Regions from separate parts of the Streptomyces sp. NPDC090021 genome, predicted to be linked through region 1. Evidence: predicted binding sites of a transcription regulator. Region 1 holds the regulator's gene; the other holds the start of a gene.
What was found. The regulator HrcA, encoded in region 1, represses chaperone genes, less so after heat shock. The targets are predictions, from matches to a motif close to TTNGCACTCNGNNNNNCNGAGTGCNAA.

Region 1 (6,873 bases):
GGCCGGGTCGACGTGCCCGGTCTGCGGCATGAAGAGGTTCACGCCGAAGCGGTACCGGGTGAGCGCGCGCACCTGTTTGATCTCCTGGTACATCCCGTCGGCGGTCTTGTAGCCCCCGGCGAGGAAGCCCAGCCCGCCCGCCTCGCACACGGCGGCGACGAGCGGCGGGCAGGAGGCGCCGCCCGCCATGGGAGCCTGCACGATCGGGGGGAGGGAGAGACCGTTCGCGGCGGTGGACATGGACTGCATCGTGCCACGTCCCGCCCATGGGGCCGAATCACCGCATCCGCCTGGCATAGCCGGCTCCCGGCGGGCCCGCGGGCGGCTGCCGGGGCACGCGAAGAGCCCGGCCGGGGGCGTCCCCGGACCGGGCTCGAAGCGGTGCGCGGCCTTCGGTCAGCGACCGTTGAACGCGTCCTTCAGACGGCTGAACAGGCCCTGCTGGCCCGGCGCGAACTGGCCCATGGGCCGTTCCTCGCCGCGCAGCTTCGCCAGCTGGCGCAGCAGCTCCTCCTGCTGGGCGTCCAGCTTGGTCGGGGTGGTCACCTCGACGTGGACGATCAGGTCGCCGCGCCCGCCGCCGCGCAGGTGGGTGACGCCGCGCCCGTGCAGCGGGATCGCCTGGCCGGACCCGGTGCCGGGCCGGATGTCGATCTCCTCCAGCCCGTCGAGCGTCTCCAGCGGGCATTTGGTGCCCAGCGCCGCCGCCGTCATCGGGATGGTGACCGTGCAGTGCAGGTCGTCCCCGCGCCGCTGGAAGGTCGGGTGCGCCAGCTCGTGGATCTCCACGTACAGGTCGCCGGCGGGGCCGCCGCCGGGGCCGACCTCGCCCTCGCCCGCGAGCTGGATCCGGGTGCCGTTCTCGACACCGGCCGGGATCTTGACCGTGAGGCTGCGGCGGGAGCGGACCCGGCCGTCGCCCGCGCACTCGTGGCAGGGGGTCGGGACGACGGTCCCGAAGCCCTGGCACTGCGGGCAGGGGCGCGAGGTCATGACCTGGCCCAGGAAGGACCGGGTGACCTGCGAGACCTCACCGCGGCCGCGGCACATGTCACACGTCTGCGCCGAGGTGCCGGGGGCGGCGCCCTCGCCGGAGCAGGTGGTGCAGACGACGGCCGTGTCGACCTGGATGTCCTTGGTGGTCCCGAAGGCCGCCTCGTCGAGCTCCAGGTCGAGGCGGATCATGGCGTCCTGGCCGCGCCGGGTCCGCGAGCGCGGGCCGCGCTGCGAGGCCTGGCCGAAGAAGGCGTCCATGATGTCGGAGAAGTTGCCGAAGCCGCCCGCGCCGAAGCCGCCGGCTCCGCCGCCACCGCCGGAGGCGGACAGCGGGTCGCCGCCGAGGTCGTAGACCTGCTTCTTCTGCGGGTCCGAGAGCACCTCGTAGGCCGCGTTGATCTCCTTGAAGCGCTCCTGCGTCTTCGGATCCGGATTCACGTCCGGGTGGAGTTCACGCGCGAGGCGCCGGAAGGCCTTCTTGATCTCGTCCTGCGATGCGTCGCGGCGCACGCCGAGAACGGCGTAGTAGTCCGTGGCCACTTACGACTCCGCCAGGATCTGTCCGACGTAACGTGCCACTGCGCGTACCGCTCCCATCGTTCCGGGGTAGTCCATGCGGGTCGGTCCGACCACGCCGAGTTTGGCGACCGTTTCGCCGCCCGAACCGTAACCGACCGAGACGACCGACGTGGAGTTGAGCCCCTCGTAGGCGTTCTCGTGCCCGATCCTTACGGCCATCCCCGACTCGTTGGCCTCGCCGAGCAGCTTGAGGAGCACGACCTGCTCCTCCAGCGCCTCCAGCACCGGCCTGATCGTCAGGGGGAAATCGTGTCCGAAGCGGGTGAGATTGGCGGTACCGCCGATCATCAGCCGCTCCTCCGCCTCCTCCACCAGCGTTTCGAGGAGGGTCGACAGCACGGTGGAGACCGTGCTGCGGTCGTCGGCCTCGAAGGACTCCGGCAGGTCCTGGACGAGCGGCGGCACGTCGGTGAAACGACGGCCGACGACCCGGCTGTTGAGCCGGGCCCGCAGGTCGGCCAGCGAGGCCTCGCCGAAGGGGCTCGGGCAGTCGACGAGCCGCTGCTCGACCCGTCCGGTGTCCGTGATCAGCACGAGCATCAGGCGCGCCGGGGCGAGCGAGAGCAGCTCCACGTGCCGGACGGTCGACCGGGTCAGGCTCGGGTACTGGACGACCGCCACCTGCCGGGTGAGCTGCGCGAGCAGCCGCACCGTGCGGCCGACGACGTCGTCGAGGTCGACGGCCCCGTCGAGGAAGTTCTGGATGGCCCGGCGCTCGGGCGTGGAGAGCGGCTTGACCCCGGCCAGCTTGTCGACGAAGAGGCGGTAGCCCTTGTCGGTGGGGATCCGGCCGGCGCTGGTGTGGGGCTGCGCGATGTAGCCCTCCTCCTCCAGCACCGCCATGTCGTTGCGCACGGTGGCGGGCGAGACGCCGAGCCGGTGCCGCTCGGTGAGCGCCTTGGAGCCGACCGGCTCCTCCGTCCCGACGTAGTCCTGGACGATGGCGCGCAGCACTTCGAGTCTGCGTTCGCTGAGCATCGCGCACACCTCCAGCGTGATCCGTTGCCGTGTTCCGACGTGTTCCGACGTGTTCTGACGTTCGTTGGCACTCTGTGGGTTCGAGTGCCAGAGAGCCCCCGCTCAGTGTACGGCCGGGTGGTAAGACCATGGCAAGGGAGGCCCGCCAGGGTAGCGTCGCGGCATGGACGTGCGATGGGAAGAGGTGGGCTGGGAACGGCTCACCGGACGGACCGGCCGACGGCGTCTGCCGGTGTGGGACTGCACGGTGGGGCTGGTGGTGGGGGACGAGTCCGTACTCCTGATCGACCCTGGGTCGTGCGTGCGCGAGGGCGCCGGGGTGCGGGCCGAGGCCGAGCGGCTGACGGGCCGGAGCGTGACCCATATCGCATTCACGCACGGCCATTTCGATCACGTCCTGGGTGCGTCCGCCTTCCCCGGGGCCGAGGTCTACGGGGCGGTCGGACTGGCCGCGCTGCTCGCCGCGGACCGCGCGGAGCTGCGCGGGGACGCGGTGCGGCACGGGCTCGCCGAGGCGGAGGCGGCCGAGGCCGTGGAACGGCTGGTGCTGCCCGGCCATCAGGTGTCGGGCGAGTGGACCCTCGACCTGGGCGGGGTGCAGGTGCTGCTGGCCAACGTGGGGCCCGGGCACACCGGGCACGACCTGGCCGTCTTCGTCCCGGGCGACCGCGAGACGGTGTTCTGCGGGGACCTGGTGGAGGAGTCGGGCGAGCCGGTGGCGGGTCCGGACGCGATGCCCCGGCAGTGGCCCGCCGCCCTGGACCGGCTGCTGTCGCTGGGCGGCGAGGACGCGTGGTACGTACCCGGTCACGGAGCGGTGGTCACCGCGGAGTTCGTCCGTGCGCAACGCGCCACACTGGCGGCCCGTTCCGGCGTGTCGTAGGCGGGACGCGCACGGCTCTTCTAGTGTCGGCCGGATGCGCGAGTACTCCCCCGACCTGACCCCGCAGTGGAAGCGGCCCAGGGCCGTCCCCGAGGTCGCCGCCGAACCGGACCTGGTCGTCGAGGTGGCCGGTACGGACTTCTGCGGCGCGGTGGTGGCCTGTGAGGCGGGCACGGTAACCCTGGAGGACCGCTTCGGCAAGCGCCGGGTGTTCCCGATGGAGCCGCGGGGCTTCCTGCTGGACGGCGCGGTGGTCACCCTGGTCCGCCCGCCGCGGGGCCCGGCGGCGCCGGCCCGGACGGCCTCGGGGTCGATCGCCGTCCCCGGAGCCCGGGCGCGGGTGGCCCGGGCGGGCCGGATCTACGTCGAGGGCCGCCACGACGCCGAGCTGGTGGAGCGGGTCTGGGGCGACGACCTGCGCATCGAGGGCGTGGTGGTCGAGTACCTGGAGGGGGTCGACGACCTGCCGGCGGTGGTGGCGGACTTCGGTCCGGCGCCGGACGCCCGGCTGGGGGTGCTGGTGGACCATCTGGTGCCGGGCTCGAAGGAGTCCCGTATCGCCGCCGCGGTGACCTCGCCGGACGTGCTGGTGGTGGGTCACCCGTACGTGGACGTCTGGCAGGCGGTGAAGCCCTCGGCGCTGGGCATCGCCGCGTGGCCGGTGGTCCCGCGCGGCCAGGACTGGAAGACGGGCGTCTGCCGGGCCCTGGGCTGGCCGGAGAACATCGGGGCGGCCTGGCAGCACATCCTGTCCCGGGTGACCTCCTACAAGGACCTGGAGCCGACCCTGCTGGGCCGCGTGGAGGAGCTCATCGACTTCGTCACGGGTGACGGTGGGGCCTGACACCCTCGAAGGTTCCGAAGTCGCTCGTGTCCAGCTCGATGCCGAGCAGTTCCAGCGGCAGCGGCTCACCGAACTTCGAGACCCTCTGGGAGCGGTAGTCGGCGTCGTCACCCCTGCCGGCCGGGATCGTCAGCAGGACGCACTGCGCGACGATGGGGTCGATGATCAGGTAGGCGGGCACCCGGCCCGCGGCGTAGACGGAGCGCTTGACCACGTAGTCGCGGTCGACGCTGGTCTTGGAGACGACCTCCACCACCAGCGTGATCAGCTGCGAGGGCAGGAGACGGCCCGACCCGGGCTGCGCCTCGCGATCCAGGACCACCAGATCGGGCACGGGTTCGCTCGCCTCGTCGACGATGTCGACGTCCTGGGTCTGCAGGCGCGCCCACCGCTTGCGCGGAATCTGATCCTGCACGTCCTCCACGATCAGGTTGTGCACCAGATCGGGGCCGGCCATCATGACGATTTCCCCCCGGAGGAGCTCGGCCTTGACTCCGTCGGGAGGCTGGAACCCCTCGAAGAACTTGGCCATCCCACGCTCGTCCACAGCGGTCATCTCCGTGGTCCTCCACATCCGCCGCGTGCTGTCGGCGGCAGCCTAGGGACAGCGTAGGCAGTCCGGACAAGGATCCGGGGGTATTCACTCCGCCAGGTGATCAGTCGACCAGGTCCCGGACCACCGCGTCGGCCAGCAGCCGTCCGCGCAGGGTCAGCACGGCCCGCCCGGCCTCGTAGGGGCCCGGCTCCAGGAGGCCGTCCGCGAGGGCCCCGCGGGACGCCGCGAGGCCGGCCGGGGCCAGCAGGGACAGCGGGACGCCGTCCACGAGTCGCAGCTCCAGCAGGATCCGCTCCACGCGGCGGTCCTCGTCCGAGAGGAGTTCGCGCCCCGCGCCCGGGGAGCGTCCCTCGGCGAGGGCGGCGGCGTAGGCGCCGGGGTGCTTGACGTTCCACCAGCGCACCCCGCCCACGTGCGAGTGCGCGCCGGGACCCGCGCCCCACCAGTCGGCGCCGCGCCAGTACAGCTCGTTGTGCAGGCAGCGCCCGGCCTCCGAGGTGGCCCAGTTCGACACCTCGTACCAGGAGTACCCGGCCTGGGCCATGACCTCGTCGGCGATCAGGTAGCGGTCGGCGTGGACGTCGTCGTCGGTCATGGGGACCTCGCCGCGGCGGATCCGGCGCGCCAGCTGCGTGCCCTCCTCGACGATCAGCGCGTAGGCGCTGACGTGGTCCGGGCCGGCTCCGAGGGCGGCGGCGAGGGAGTCCCGCCAGTCCTGGTCCGTCTCGCCCGGCGTCCCGTAGATCAGGTCGAGGTTGACGTGCTCGAAGCCCGCCGCGCGGGCCTCCGCCACGCACGCCTCGGGGCGTCCGGGGGTGTGGGTGCGGTCCAGGACCTTCAGGACGTGCTGCTTGGCGCTCTGCATGCCGAAGGAGACCCGGTTGAAGCCCCCGGCGCGCAGCTCGGCCAGGTACGCCGGGTCCACGGACTCCGGGTTGGCCTCCGTCGTGACCTCGGCGTCGTCGGCCAGGCCGAACTCGTCCCGGATCGCCGCGAGCATCCGTACGAGGTCGGCGGCGGGCAGCAGCGTCGGCGTGCCGCCGCCGACGAAGACGGTGCGGACGGCCCTCGGGTCGTCGCCGAGCACCTTCCGGGCGAGCCGGACCTCGTCGATCAGGGTGTCGGCGTAGTTCTCGCGGGAGGCGAGCACGCCTCCGGTGCCCCGCAGCTCGGTGGCCGTGTAGGTGTTGAAGTCGCAGTACCCGCAGCGCGTGGCGCAGTAGGGGACGTGCAGGTAGAACCCGAGAGGCCGCTCCCCCGCGCCCGCCAGGGCGTGCGACGGCAGCGAGCCGTCTTCGGGCATGGGTTCACCGTCGGGGAGTGCGGAAGGCATACCCCCATCATCCCGCACCCGCCGACGGGCTCCGGCCCGCGCTTCGGGGCGCGGGCCGGGGCGGAGAGCCGGCAGGGGTGCGCGGGGCGGGCCACCGCCCCGCCCCGCCGGGCCCCTGGCGGGCGCTACGCCTCGCGGGCGCCCTCGTACATCTCGTCGATCAGGTGCTTGAACTCACGCTCGACCACCGGGCGCTTCAGCTTGAGGCTGGGGGTGAGGTCGCCGTGCTCGACGTCCAGGTCGCGCGGCAGGATCCGGAACTTCTTGACCGTCTGCCAGCGCTGGAGGCCCTCGTTGAGGGTCTGGACGTAGGTCTCAATCATCCGGTCGGTCTCGGGCGCGGCCAGGACCTCCTTGTACGTCCTGCCCTCCAGCCCGTTCTCGGCCGCCCAGGTCAGGATCGAGGGCTCGTCGAGCGCGATCAGTGCCGAGCAGAAGTTCCGGTCGGCACCGTGCACGACGATGGTCGACACGTACGGGCAGATCGCCTTGAACTGGCCTTCGATCTCCGCGGGGGCGACGTACTTGCCGCCCGAGGTCTTGATCAGGTCCTTCTTGCGGTCGGTGATGCGCAGGTAGCCGTCGGCCGACAGCTCGCCGATGTCACCGGTGTGCAGCCAGCCGTCGGACTCCAGGACCTCGGCGGTCTTGTCCGGGTGTCCGTGGTAGCCCTCCATGATGCCGGGGCCGCGCAGCAGGACCTC
Region 2 (6,873 bases), on a different contig from region 1:
GCACCGGCGCGCCACAGAGCGCGTGTGCCGGTGCCATACCGCTCATCCAGAGGGGCAGAGGGACACGGCCCGTTGAAGCCCCGGCAACCCTCCAGTCGGTTCTCGCGATCGCGCAGCAGCGCTCGTCGACGAGGTCCCCGGCTAGGGAAGGTGCCAATTCCGTCTCATGGCGAAATGCGCCATGGGGAAGATGAGGAGAAAGGGCCTCGCCATCATGGCTGCACAGACTGTCGCCACCTCTGTCGATCTCGGACCTGCCACGGGCCTTTCCTGTCGCGAGTGCGGTACCCGCTTCGAGCTCGGTCCCATCTTCGCGTGCGCTGAGTGCTTCGGACCTCTGGAAGTCGCCTACGAGCTGCCGACCGGCGACCCCGAGGCCCTGCGCGCCGCGATCGAGGCCGGTCCGAACAACATCTGGCGCTACGCGCCGCTGCTGCCCGTCCCCGCCGACGTGGCCGCCAAGCCGAGCCTGAACCCCGGCTTCACCAAGCTCGTCGACGCCGCCAACCTGGCCAAGGAGCTGGGCGTCACCGGCAAGCTGTACGTCAAGGACGACTCGGGCAACCCGACGCACTCCTTCAAGGACCGCGTCGTGGCCATCGCCGTCGAGGCCGCCCGCGCCTTCGGCTTCACCACCCTGTCCTGCTCCTCCACCGGCAACCTGGCCGGCGCCGTCGGCGCCGCGGCCGCCCGGGCCGGCTTCCGCTCCTGCGTGTTCATCCCGCACGACCTGGAGCAGGGCAAGGTGGTCATGGCCGGTGTGTACGGCGGTGACCTGGTCGGCATCGAGGGCAACTACGACGACGTCAACCGCTTCTGCTCCGAGCTCATCGGGGACCCGCTGGGCGAGGGCTGGGGCTTCGTCAACGTCAACCTCCGCCCGTACTACGGCGAGGGCTCCAAGACGCTGGCCTACGAGATCTGCGAGCAGCTCGGCTGGCAGCTGCCCGACCAGATCGTCATCCCGATCGCGTCCGGCTCCCAGCTCACGAAGATCGACAAGGGCCTGCAGGAGCTGATCAGGCTCGGCCTCGTCGAGGACAAGCCGTACAAGATCTTCGGCGCCCAGGCCGAGGGCTGCTCCCCGGTGTCGACCGCCTTCAAGGCCGGTCACGACGTGGTCCGCCCGCAGAAGCCGAACACCATCGCCAAGTCCCTCGCGATCGGCAACCCGGCGGACGGCCCGTACGTCCTGGACATCGCGCGCCGCACCGGCGGCTTCGTCGAGGACGTGACCGACGAGCAGGTCGTCGAGGCGATCAAGATCCTCGCGCAGACCGAGGGCATCTTCGCCGAGACCGCGGGCGGCGTGACCGTCGGCGTGACGAAGAAGCTCATCGAGAACGGGCAGCTCGACCCGGCGCTGACCACCGTCGTCCTCAACACCGGTGACGGCCTCAAGACCCTGGAGGCGGTGGCCGCGGACAGCGGGCAGACCGCCACCATCCGCCCCAGCCTGGACGCGTTCCGCGCCGCCGGCCTGGCCTGACCACCCTCCACGCAACTCCGGAAAGGCAGTAGCGCCATGAGCGTCAACGTCCGCATCCCCACCATCCTGCGCACCTACACCGGCGGTCAGGCCGAGGTCCCGGCCGAGGGCGCGACCCTCGCCGAGGTCATCGAGTCCCTGGAGAAGAACCACCCGGGCATCGCCGCGCGCGTCCTGGACGACCAGGGCAAGCTCCGCCGCTTCGTGAACGTCTACGTCAACGACGACGACGTGCGCTTCGAGGGCGGACTCGCGGCGGTCACGCCGGACGGCGCCGGTGTCTCGATCATTCCGGCCGTCGCGGGCGGCTGCTGACCCACCCGGTAAACGAAATTACCCCCTCCGCTAAAAGCGGAGGGGGTAATTCTGCTTGATTGGGCACGGTACAGTTGGGGAAGTCCCCTCCGCTGGACTTGCCCGCCGCATATGAGCGGGTCGCGTGAGGGTCGACATCGGGCCAATGTGCGGGTGCGGTATGGGGCTTTGGCGAGATATGTCTGGCCCGACTTGCCCTGGAATATTCCAAATTTTCACTCTATTTCAATGTTTCTCGGTGTCCAGATTTCTCGTCGGATTGACCTGTTGCAGACAGCACTCGCGCAGATACATTCAGCCTCGGTCGAAGCGTTCCGACGCAAGTTCTGACCCGGTAACGCGAAGTGCGTTCCCGCGCAAGGGCCAGTAATAGGGGAGTTAGGCATGGCTCAGGGCACCGTCAAGTGGTTCAACGCGGAGAAGGGCTACGGCTTCATCGCGGTCGACGGTGGTGCGGATGTGTTCGTCCACTACAGCGCCATCCAGATGGACGGGTACCGCACCCTTGAAGAGGGTCAGCGGGTCGAGTTCGAGATCTCGCAGGGCCAGAAGGGTCCGCAGGCGGACATGGTCAAGCTCGCGCTCGGCTAGTCCCGGAGCATCGACCACCGACGCTCGGTCTTCCGTCGAAGACCCGGAAGACCCACGAGGGGCCCACATCCCGGACACGGGATGTGGGCCCCTCGCGTGTGCGGCGCGCGCGCCCGCGTTCCTTGCCGGAGCCGCTTGCGCCCACCCGTCACCCGACCGCCACCCCTCACCGGGGCTTCTTCGAAGCCGCTTGCGCCCACCCGTCACCCGACCGCCACCCCTCACCGGGGCTTCTTCGAAGCCGCTTGCACTCTCGGGGGTCGAGTGCTAATCATTGGCGTTAGCACTCTACGAGTGAGAGTGCTACTGAACGAGGACCGGGTCGGTGAGGCCCGCAGGGTCCGGTGGGAAGGAACCGCCGGGCACGCAGGCCGTCCGTCGCGGGCGCGGGCGCGGTCCTGGGAGCAATCCACCGCTGTCCGGGAGGACCACTTCAGATGGCCAAGATCATTGCGTTCGACGAGGAGGCCCGCCGCGGCCTCGAGCGCGGGATGAACCAGCTCGCCGACGCCGTCAAGGTCACCCTTGGCCCCAAGGGTCGCAACGTCGTCCTTGAGAAGAAGTGGGGCGCCCCCACGATCACCAACGATGGTGTCTCCATCGCCAAGGAGATCGAGCTCGAGGACCCGTACGAGAAGATCGGCGCCGAGCTGGTCAAGGAAGTCGCCAAGAAGACGGACGACGTCGCCGGCGACGGTACGACCACCGCCACCGTCCTGGCTCAGGCGCTCGTCCGCGAGGGCCTGCGCAACGTGGCCGCCGGTGCCAACCCGATGGCCCTCAAGCGTGGTATCGAGAAGGCCGTCGAGGCCGTCTCCGCCGCCCTGCTCGCCCAGGCCAAGGATGTCGAGACCAAGGAGCAGATCGCTTCCACGGCCTCCATCTCCGCCGCCGACACCCAGATCGGCGAGCTCATCGCCGAGGCCATGGACAAGGTCGGCAAGGAAGGCGTCATCACCGTCGAGGAGTCCCAGACCTTCGGTCTGGAGCTGGAGCTCACCGAGGGTATGCGCTTCGACAAGGGCTACATCTCGGCGTACTTCGCCACCGACATGGAGCGCATGGAGTCGTCCCTCGACGACCCGTACATCCTGATCGTCAACTCCAAGATCGGCTCGGTCAAGGACCTGCTGCCGCTCCTGGAGAAGGTCATGCAGTCCGGCAAGCCGCTGCTGATCATCGCCGAGGACGTCGAGGGCGAGGCCCTGTCGACCCTGGTCGTCAACAAGATCCGCGGCACCTTCAAGTCCGTCGCCGTCAAGGCCCCGGGCTTCGGCGACCGCCGCAAGGCCATGCTCGGTGACATCGCCATCCTCACCGGTGGCACGGTCATCTCCGAGGAGGTCGGCCTCAAGCTGGAGAACGCCGGTCTCGACCTGCTCGGCCGCGCCCGCAAGGTCGTCATCACCAAGGACGAGACCACCATCGTCGACGGTGCCGGTGACAGCGACCAGGTCGCCGGTCGCGTGAACCAGATCCGCGCCGAGATCGAGAACTCCGACTCGGACTACGACCGCGAGAAGCTCCAGGAGCGCCTCGCGAAGCTGGCCGGCGGCGTGGCCGTCATCAAGGCCGGTGCCGCGACCGAGGTCGAGCTCAAGGAGCGCAAGCACCGCATCGAGGACGCCGTCCGCAACGCGAAGGCGGCCGTCGAGGAGGGCATCGTCGCCGGTGGTGGCGTGGCCCTGCTGCAGGCCTCCGCGGTCTTCGAGAAGCTGGAGCTCGACGGTGACGAGGCGACCGGCGCCAACGCCGTGAAGCTCGCGCTGGAGGCCCCGCTGAAGCAGATCGCCGTCAACGGTGGTCTCGAGGGTGGCGTCGTCGTCGAGAAGGTGCGCAACCTCCCGATCGGCCACGGCCTGAACGCCGCGTCCGGCGAGTACGTCGACATGATCGCCGAGGGCATCATCGACCCGGCGAAGGTCACGCGCTCCGCGCTGCAGAACGCCGCGTCGATCGCCGCGCTGTTCCTGACCACCGAGGCCGTCATCGCCGACAAGCCGGAGAAGGCCGCGGCCGCTCCGGGCGGCATGCCGGGCGGTGACATGGACTTCTGATCGGCCCCTGGCTGATCGGCTGTTCTCGAACGAGGGCGGCACCCCGACGGGGGTGCCGCCCTCGGGCGTTCCCGGGACCGGAAGCGCAACGAAAACGGTCAGAACGCGGTGTCGAGCGCGAAGTCGAACGGCGCGGGGATCCGCAGGACCTCACCGAAGGACACCGTCGTGCGGGCGCGGTAGCCGTGGGGCGACGGGTCGTGGAAGCAGGTGATCTCCGCGTCCTGCATGTCGACGACCAGGTAGACCGGGACGAGGCGTCCGTAGACGTCGAGCTTCTCGTTCCAGTCGGCGTCCCGGGTGGAGACGGACGTGAACTCCGCGACCAGGGACAGTGCCGTTGCGTCCGCGTGACGGCCGTCCTCCTCGAAGGCGGACCCGTCCGCGACGAAGAGGTCGGGGCAGAAGGCGCGCTCCGCCTCCGCGAACCGGAAAAGGAAGGGCGCGACGTCCGCGTAGTGGCCCTTGGGCCCTCGGGCCTGCAGCTGTTCCCGCAGCGCACGCATGGGGTGGTAGTAGCGGAGCCTGGAAAACGGTGACACGACGATCTTCCCCCGGATGAGCTCGGCCTTGAAGCCGTCTGGCGTGTCCATCTCCGCGACCGTGCGCAGGAGGTCCTCGAAGGTCGGTGGCGCCGACAAGGCATCTATGGGTGTGGCCCGCTCGATCATGATCGTCACCGTATTCCTCCGGATGGCGTGCAGCGCTGAGCCCGTGCCGTTCAAGGCTAGTGTCGCGGTGCGGGCCCCACCCGGTCCCGGGAGCGGTCCCCTCGATCGGGTGGTGAAAACCGCTGGCCGGGGTGGGTGGGGGCGTGTGACCGTACGGCCATGGGGAACTCCGTCGCTTGTCCCGTGCTGCGCACCGCCGATCCCGCCGAGGCGTACGAGAAGGCGCGACATCTCTGCGCGCTGCCGGCCACGCGCTACGCGCAGGTGTACGTGGGGGCCGAGCTGCGGACGGTCGCGGCCGTGGGCGCGGGGCCGGCCTCGGTGCGGTGGGAGGGGTGCCGGCCCGACGAGCCCGAGCCGGGCTCGTACTCCTCGCCCGCATACGACGGTGTGCAGCTCGTCCTCAACAGCGACCGCTGCGACTGGTCCGAGCAGGTCGCCGGGGTCCACACGCTCCACGTGCACGCGACCAAGCACGGCGACCCCGGCCGGGCCGAGCGGCTCGCCGCCGCGATCGGCGGGGCCGTGCCGGGCGCGCCGGAGCAGGGCTGACGTGGGGAGTTCGCGGGCGTACCCCGTCTACCGGACGGACGACCTCGACGAGGCGTACCGGCGGGCCCGGGTGCTCTGCGCGCGGATGCGGCCGCTCGAACCGGAGATGTGGCTGTGCGCGCAGGCGACCACCGTCACGGAGGCCCGGTCGCTGGGGGCGCTCATGCCGACGGGCCTGTTCGAGCCGTCGTACGACTGGGAGGCGGACGTCTGGTACCTGGGGGCCGCCCTGCCCGGCGGCGACCGGGAGCTGGCCGCCGTGCTGCCGCTGACCGTGGACTCGTACGCGGCTCCGGGCCCGGTCGAGGGGGCGCTCCTGCGGGCGGTGGGCGTGGGTGCGGCCACGTTGCTCTGGTACGGGGCCTGGCCCTGGGTCCCCGAGATACCGTCCCACTCGTCCGACCCGACCGACCAGCGCGTGGAGCTGGACGTCAACGGGGGGCACCCCGACGGCCGGCACACGGTGTACGTGCACTTCCGGTCCGCCGACGAGGCCGGTGCGGCGCATCTCGCCGCGGCCATCGGCGGGGCGGTGCTGGGGCCCGTACAGGTCGGCCGCTGACGCCCGGAGCGCGGGCGCGGCCGCATAGGCTGGGCGCATGGCTGACCTCTTCGTCAAGATCTGCGGGCTCAGGACCGCGCCGGACGTCGACGCCGCGGTGGCGGCCGGGGCCGATGCCGTCGGGTTCGTGTTCGCGCCCGGCAGCCCCCGCACGGTCGACGCGGCCACCGCGCGCGAGCTGGCCGCGCGGGTACAAGACACGGTGCTGACCGTCGGGGTGTTCCGCGGGCAGTCCGTCGAGGAGGTGCGCCGGTTCGCCGAGGAGAGCGGGGTGCGGGGCGTGCAGCTGCACGGCGAGGAGGGCCCCGAGGACTTCGCGGCGCTGCGCGCCGAGGGCCGCACCCTGCTGCGGGCCACCGCCGGGCGCGTGCGGCGCTGCGGTGAGTACGGCGAGGACCTGCTGCTGCTCGACGCTCCCGACCCGGGCTCCGGCAAGCCGTGGAACTGGGGGGCGGCGGACTTCACCGCGCCCGAGGGACGGTGGCTGCTGGCCGGCGGGCTGAACCCGGGCAATGTGCGAGAGGCGCTCGCGGCCACTGCGGCGTGGGGCGTGGATGTGTCCAGCGGTGTGGAGCGCGAGCGCGGGGTGAAGTCGCCGGAGCTGATCCGCGCCTTCGTCGAGGCGGCCCGCGGCCA

Region 2: groL (chaperonin GroEL) is a predicted target of HrcA. The motif match lies at 2,676-2,702, and genes of this name have one in related genera.

The regions. Positions count from the first base shown of each region.
Region 1 covers NZ_JBIVFO010000033.1:32,994-39,866, reverse strand. The annotation lists gene ACIPXC_RS25010 (nitronate monooxygenase) at 1-240, opposite strand, end outside; gene dnaJ (molecular chaperone DnaJ) at 397-1,536, opposite strand; gene hrcA (heat-inducible transcriptional repressor HrcA) at 1,537-2,553, opposite strand; gene ACIPXC_RS24995 (MBL fold metallo-hydrolase) at 2,717-3,436, shown strand; gene ACIPXC_RS24990 (DUF3097 domain-containing protein) at 3,471-4,280, shown strand; gene ACIPXC_RS24985 (Uma2 family endonuclease) at 4,258-4,854, opposite strand; gene hemW (radical SAM family heme chaperone HemW) at 4,937-6,169, opposite strand; gene ACIPXC_RS24975 (AMP-dependent synthetase/ligase) at 6,295-6,873, opposite strand, start outside.
Region 2 covers NZ_JBIVFO010000028.1:22,593-29,465, forward strand. The annotation lists SAM riboswitch class I at 40-197, shown strand; gene thrC (threonine synthase) at 191-1,489, shown strand; gene ACIPXC_RS22465 (MoaD/ThiS family protein) at 1,526-1,804, shown strand; gene ACIPXC_RS22470 (cold-shock protein) at 2,189-2,395, shown strand; gene groL (chaperonin GroEL) at 2,833-4,452, shown strand; gene ACIPXC_RS22480 (Uma2 family endonuclease) at 4,551-5,123, opposite strand; gene ACIPXC_RS22485 (hypothetical protein) at 5,283-5,675, shown strand; gene ACIPXC_RS22490 (hypothetical protein) at 5,677-6,237, shown strand; gene ACIPXC_RS22495 (phosphoribosylanthranilate isomerase) at 6,275-6,873, shown strand, end outside.